Linked DNA regions of Variovorax sp. PBL-E5. The protein of the gene in region 2 interacts with the protein of the main gene of each other region in a pairwise test. Links are inferred from orthologs where the notes say so. Each region holds a gene or a part of one and is shown on either strand. Other genes may lie near its edges. The genes, in order: WDLP6_RS24630 and WDLP6_RS16860.

What was found.
Region 1: the proteins of WDLP6_RS16860 (region 2) and WDLP6_RS24630 interact in binary tests that used the Escherichia coli proteins (3 or more experiments, as listed by UniProt). The link is inferred for Variovorax sp. PBL-E5 from one-to-one orthologs.

What each region holds. Positions count from the first base shown.
Region 1 is NZ_LR594671.1:5,045,420-5,048,480, reverse strand. Bases 225-2,971 are described here. They hold WDLP6_RS24630 (uracil-DNA glycosylase), read left to right. Parts: upstream 225-1,123; coding sequence 1,124-1,819; downstream 1,820-2,971. Other genes in these bases: tuf (elongation factor Tu), read left to right, coding at 2,296-2,971; trpC (indole-3-glycerol phosphate synthase TrpC), read left to right, coding at 291-1,091; trpD (anthranilate phosphoribosyltransferase), read left to right, coding at 225-278. Also shown: more of trpD, read left to right, coding at 1-224; more of tuf, read left to right, coding at 2,972-3,061. UniProt on the Escherichia coli protein: Excises uracil residues from the DNA which can arise as a result of misincorporation of dUMP residues by DNA polymerase or due to deamination of cytosine.
Region 2 is NZ_LR594671.1:3,474,724-3,477,908, reverse strand. Bases 39-2,909 are described here. They hold WDLP6_RS16860 (HsdM family class I SAM-dependent methyltransferase), read right to left. Parts: upstream 2,374-2,909; coding sequence 703-2,373; downstream 39-702. Other genes in these bases: WDLP6_RS16855 (succinylglutamate desuccinylase/aspartoacylase domain-containing protein), read left to right, coding at 2,506-2,909; WDLP6_RS16865 (restriction endonuclease subunit S), read right to left, coding at 39-706. Also shown: more of WDLP6_RS16865, read right to left, coding at 1-38; more of WDLP6_RS16855, read left to right, coding at 2,910-3,185. UniProt on the Escherichia coli protein: The subtype gamma methyltransferase (M) subunit of a type I restriction enzyme. The M and S subunits together form a methyltransferase (MTase) that methylates A-2 on the top and A-3 on the bottom strand of the sequence 5'-AACN(6)GTGC-3'.

The DNA.
Region 1 (3,061 bases), 1.6 Mb from region 2 along the record:
ACGAACTGCATCCGGAGGACTTCGGCTTTGCGATGTCGAGCAACCGCGCGCTGCGCGTGGAAACGCCCGAACAATCGAAGGCCATGTTGCTGGGCGTGCTTGACAACCAGGCCGGTCCCGCGCGGGACATCGTGGTGCTCAATGCGGGCGCGGCGCTCTACGCAGCGGATCTGGCCGATTCGATCGCCGCCGGCGTGGCGCAAGCCAACGCCGCGCTGGCCTCGGGGGCGGCCAAGGCCAAGCTGGGCGAGTTGGTCCGGGCGACCTCGGCGGCCTAGGAGGAACTGCGAATGTCGGACATCCTCCAGAAGATCGTTGCCGTCAAGCGCGAAGAGATCGCGGCGGCGCGGAAGAGAAGCTCGCTCGAAGCGGTGCGCTTCGACGCCGAAAGCCGCGTGCTCACGCGCGATTTCACCGGTGCCCTGCGCGCGAAGATCGCCGCCGGTGCCGCCGCGGTGATCGCCGAAGTCAAGAAAGCCAGCCCGAGCAAGGGCGTGTTGCGCGAGGATTTCATCCCGGCGGACATCGCCCAGAGCTATGCCGAGGGCGATGGCAAGGTGAGTGCCGCCTGCCTGTCGGTGCTGACCGACCGGCAGTTCTTCCAGGGCAGCGTCGACTACCTCAAGCAGGCGCGCGCCTCCTGCGACCTGCCGGTGCTGCGCAAGGATTTCATCGTCGATGCCTACCAGGTCTACGAATCGCGCGCGATGGGCGCCGACGCGGTCCTGCTGATCGCGGCCTGCCTGGACGACGCGCAGATGCGCGACTTCGAGGCGATCGCCGCCGGGCTTGGCATGGCGGTGCTGGTCGAGGTGCACGACGGCGCCGAGCTCGATCGCGCGCTGAAGCTCAGGACGCCGCTGATCGGCATCAACAACCGCGACCTGCGCAGTTTCGAGGTCTCGGTGCAGACCACGATCGACCTGCTGGCGCGGGTGCCGGCCGATCGCCTGACGGTGACCGAATCGGGCATCACGACGCGCGACGACGTCGCGAAGCTGCGCGCGGCCGGTGTCCAGGCCTTCCTGGTCGGCGAGGCCTTCATGCGGGCCGACGAACCCGGCGAGGCGCTCGCTGCATTGTTCCAATGAGCGCCGGCAGGCCGCCCGAAGGAGGTCATCTGATGAATGCACCGACACAGCTGACGAGCAGCGATCCTGCCGACTGGCCGGTGGCGCCAGGCTGGAAGCCGCTGGTCGACGATTTCTTTGCCGGGGCGGCCGGCCAGCGGCTGCTGGGCTTTCTGCGTGAGCGGCTGGACCAGGGCGCCGTGATCTTCCCGCCGCAGCCGCTGCGGGCGCTGGAGCTGACGCCGCCCGAACAGGTGCGCGTCGTGATCCTGGGCCAGGACCCGTACCACGGTCGCGGGCAGGCCGAAGGGCTGGCGTTCTCGGTGGCGCCCGGCGTCGCGCTGCCGCCGTCGCTGCGCAACATCTTCAAGGAGTTGCAGCGCGACCTCGGCACGTCGCCGCCCCGGTTTCCGGACCCGGGCGGCAGCCTGGTGAAGTGGGCGACGCACGGCGTGCTGCTGCTGAACACCTGCCTGACGGTGGAGGAGGGCCAGCCGGCCAGCCACGCAGGACGCGGCTGGGAGGTGCTGACCGACGCGGTGATCCGGCACGTGGCGCAAGGGGAGCGGGCCGTTGTTTTCATGTTGTGGGGCTCGCATGCGCAGAGCAAGCGGGCGCTGATCGATGCCGGCCGCCACAAGGTCCTGACGGCGAACCATCCCTCGCCGCTCTCGGCCCTGCGGCCGCCGGTGCCCTTCATCGGTTGCGGGCATTTCGGGCAGGCGCGGGCCTGGCGCGAGCGCGGCTGAGCGCCCTGCGAAAATCCGGGGTGCTGTCATCGACCTGCCCACCCAACCGTGCTATATTCCGAGGTTCGCCGGAGAGGTGGCCGAGTGGTTAATGGCAGCAGACTGTAAATCTGCCCTCTTACGAGTACGCTGGTTCGAATCCAGCCCTCTCCACCAGCGATGAATGGATTTTGCTGAGCGCTTGAAGATCGTGCTTCGGTGTCCTTGGGTGCACCGCGACGCGGGAGTAGTTCAATGGTAGAACCCTAGCCTTCCAAGCTAATGACGCGGGTTCGATTCCCGTCTCCCGCTCCAGAAGTCCGTTCAACGCTAGGCGCAAGTTTGTTTTGCCCTTTTGGCTCAGTGGTAGAGCACTCCCTTGGTAAGGGAGAGGTCGCGGGTCCGATTCCCGCAAAGGGCACCAGTTTTGGGGTTGCAGCCGCCGGCTGCAACCCCATATCAGTGTGTTGATCTAGTTATTTTTCGGAGTCGAGAAAATGGCAAAAGGAAAATTCACCCGCACGAAGCCGCACGTGAACGTGGGCACGATCGGTCACGTTGACCATGGCAAGACGACGCTGACGGCGGCCATTGCGACCGTGCTGTCTGCCAAGTTCGGCGGCGAAGCCAAGGCCTACGACCAGATCGACGCGGCGCCCGAAGAAAAGGCGCGCGGCATCACCATCAACACCGCCCACGTCGAATACGAAACGGCCAACCGCCACTACGCGCACGTCGACTGCCCGGGCCACGCCGACTACGTCAAGAACATGATCACCGGTGCCGCCCAGATGGACGGCGCCATCCTGGTGTGCTCGGCCGCCGACGGCCCCATGCCCCAGACCCGCGAGCACATCCTGCTGGCGCGCCAGGTCGGTGTCGGCTACATCATCGTCTTCCTGAACAAGTGCGACATGGTCGACGACGCCGAACTGCTCGAGCTCGTCGAAATGGAAGTGCGCGAGCTGCTCGACAAGTACGAATTCCCCGGCGACGACACCCCCATCATCCACGGCTCGGCCAAGCTCGCCCTCGAAGGCGACAAGGGCAAGCTCGGTGAAGAAGCCATCATGAAGCTGGCCGACGCCCTCGACAGCTACATCCCCACGCCCGAGCGCGCGGTCGACGGCACCTTCCTGATGCCCGTCGAAGACGTCTTCTCCATCTCCGGGCGCGGCACCGTGGTGACTGGCGCCGTCGAGCGCGGCGTCATCAAGGTCGGCGAGGAAATCGAGATCGTGGGCATCCGCCCGACCGTCAAGA
Region 2 (3,185 bases):
GCCCGTTCTGCGGACTCTCCCGGAGCAGGCTTCCCAGCGGCACCACGGGCCAGCCCTTCGGGTTGGTCATCGAGTTGCCGAACATGTCGTTGAAGAGGGCCGGAATCATCCGCGCCGTGTTCTTCTGGATGTCGCGCCGCAAGCGCAGGACGCTCTGGGCGCACGAGAGCAGATCGACGATGCGGCGCTGCTGCTGCAGGTCGGGCAAGGGCAGCGTCTGCGCGAGCACCTGGGCATCCGTCACGGCCGGATACAGCGCGCCCGCCACCAGCTTGCACAGGCGACTGACGAACAGCCGCGAGCGCACGAAGAAGTACAGGTATTGCGGCAGCACGGCCGGCGTTGCGCGCAGCACGCAGAACGCGGTGCTCGCCACCTCGCCGTCGAGCGATTCCGGCACCAGCGCCACGGCATTGAGATTCGGGCGGACCGTCGACACCAGCACGTCGCCGTGGCGGATCTGCCTGCGTGCGCGGCTCGGTGCCTCGGCGCCCTTCAGCGTGCGCGCACCGGTGATGGCCTTCTGCTTGTTGCAGACGCCGGCCACGTCGACATAGATGAACGGATCGTCTGGCCATGCGGCCGGGTTCAGGGTTCCGGGCCTGGGCTCGACGACATCGCGCAGCGCGACCCATGGCGTGCTCACTGGCGTACCTTCGCGCTGCGCGCTCCGGTATTCGCTCTTGGGGCGGCCCGGCGTGCTCATGGCCCGAACTCCTGCATCGCGATCCTCAGGGTCTCCAGTTCCTTGGCGATCTCGTCCTCGAGCGCCGAGAGTTCGTCCAGCAGTTCGCGCGGGCTCTGGTGCTCGGCCTGCGCCTCGCTCATCGGACGGTAGCGGCCGGCAGAGAGGTTGTAGTCGTTGTCGCCGAGCGCGGCCGCGTCCGCGAACCACCACTTCTCGTCCCATTCCGCGGCGGGTTCGCGCGCCTCCCAGCGGGTCCATGCCTCTTCGCGCCGGGCGTAGACGTTCGAGAGATGCGGCAGGTCGTCGGCCGCGATCGGCGTGTCGTGGTTGGCGTCGAGTTCGTAGCCGTCATCGTCGGTGTGCAGAAACAGCACGTGCCGCGTGCGGCTTCCCTTGCGGAAGAACAGCACCGAGGTCTTCACGCCCGAGTAGGGCTGGAACACGCCGCCCGGAAGACTCAGCACCGCGTCGACCCGGTTGTCCTCGACCAGCTGGCGGCGCAGCGTCTTGTGGGCCGCGGTCGAGCCGAAGAGCACGCCCTCGGGCACGATCACCGCGGCCCGGCCATCGGGGCGCAGGCTGTCGAGCATGTACTTGAGGAACAGCAGTTCGGTGCTGCTGGTGGTGCCGATCCTGACCTCCTCGACGATGCGGTCCTTGTCGACACGGCCCGAGAAGGGCGGATTGGCCAGCACGACGTGGAAGCCCTCGGCCGGCAAGCCCAGTTCGGCCCGGCGCTCCTCGTCGATCGCGGTCGTCAGCACATTGCGCTGCAGGATGCGCACGTTCGGCAGGCCGCGCAGCGCGAGGTTCATGGTCGCCAGGCGCACCATCTTCGGATCGACGTCGTTGCCGAAGAAGGTGGTGCCCTGCAAGGCGCGCAGCGCATCGGGCTGCAGCCGGTCGCCCAGCCCGCGCCGCTGGAGCTTGCCTTCGACTTCGGTTTCCACGATCGCCTCGGGCGAGGAGTGGGCGAGCCGGATGTGGTTGTAGGCCGCGACCAGGAAGCCTGCGGTGCCGGCGGCCGGATCGTAGAGGGTCTCGCCGACCTGCGGATCGATCATCTCGACGATGCTGCGGATGATGTGGCGCGGTGTGCGGAACTGGCCGAGCTCGCCGGCCTGCTTGATCTGGCGCAGCACATGCTCGAACAGGTCGCCCTTGGTGTCGGAGTCGGCCTGGTCCAGCCCCAGGCCATCCACCAGGCTGATCACCTGGGCCAGCACCGTCGGCTCGCTGATGCCCAGGCGCGCGCCGCGCATGAAGTTGTGCGCGCCCGCCTCGCCGATCTCGGTGAAGAAGGGGAACACCTCGTCGCGCACGAAATGCACCAGGGCGTCGCCCGACAGATCGGCCGCCCAGACCGACCAGCGAAAGAGGCTGCGCGGGACGGTCGGCGTGCCGGTCTGCAGCACGGTCGCGGTCAGGCTGCCTTCGCGCACCGACGAGGCCATCACGCTCGTCGCCGGATTGCGCAAGGTCCAGTCGCCGCTGAAGAGGCTGGTGCAAGGCTGGTTCAGCATCGCGGCCCGCTGCTGGTTCTCGTCGTCGATGCTCTCGAAAAGGTAGAAGAAGAACAGGAACGACAGCTGTTCCGCGTTGCTCATCGGGTCGGGGTACCCGCCACCGAAGAGGTAGTCGCGAATCTGGTCGATCGACCGTCGCATGTCAGCGGTCAGGGGCATGAGGACGTGGCGTTGGAATGGTTGTGCGGGCGACGCGGGAGTCTACGAGGCAAATGGGGGCTTGCCGAACGGGCGAGTGTAGGAAACTCGGGGAACCCGTCTTTCGAAACAGCTCCCGAGAAGAAGCACCCCATGACCCAGAGTTCTCCCGCCTTCGAGGTTCTCCCGCGCGATATCTCCGCCTATCGCCAGGGCAACACCGGCATCGACTACGTCCATCGCTTCGCGTCCGGCCGGCCCGGGCCGCACGTGCTGATCAACGCGCTGACGCACGGCAACGAGATCTGCGGCATGGTGGCCGCGACCCACCTGCTCGACGCCGGCGTGCGGCCGAAGATCGGCACGCTGACGGTGAGCTTCGCCCACGTGGAGGCCTACGAGGCCTTCGACTCCGAGAAGCCCTTCGACAATCGCCAGATCGTCCACAACCTGAACCGCATCTGGTCCGACGAACTGCTGGGCGGCACCGAAGACAGCCCCGAACTGCGTCGCGCCCGCGAACTGCGCCCGGTGGTGGCGGCGGCCGACCACATCCTGGACATCCATTCGACCAGCCAGCCGGTCGAGCCCTTCTGGGTCTATCCCGCATTCGAGCGCAACGCCGTGGCGGCATTGGCGATCGGCCGGCCTTCCGTGCACCTGGTGATGCCGAAGGGCCTCGGCTCGGGCACGCCGCTGATCCAGCATGGCCGGCACGGCGAGGCCGAGGGCACGGCCGGCGTGGCGCTGGTCGTCGAATGCGGGCAGCACTTCGCGAAGTCCGCGGCCGATCTGGCGATCGCGGTGACGATGGACTTCCTGGCCTGCTTCGG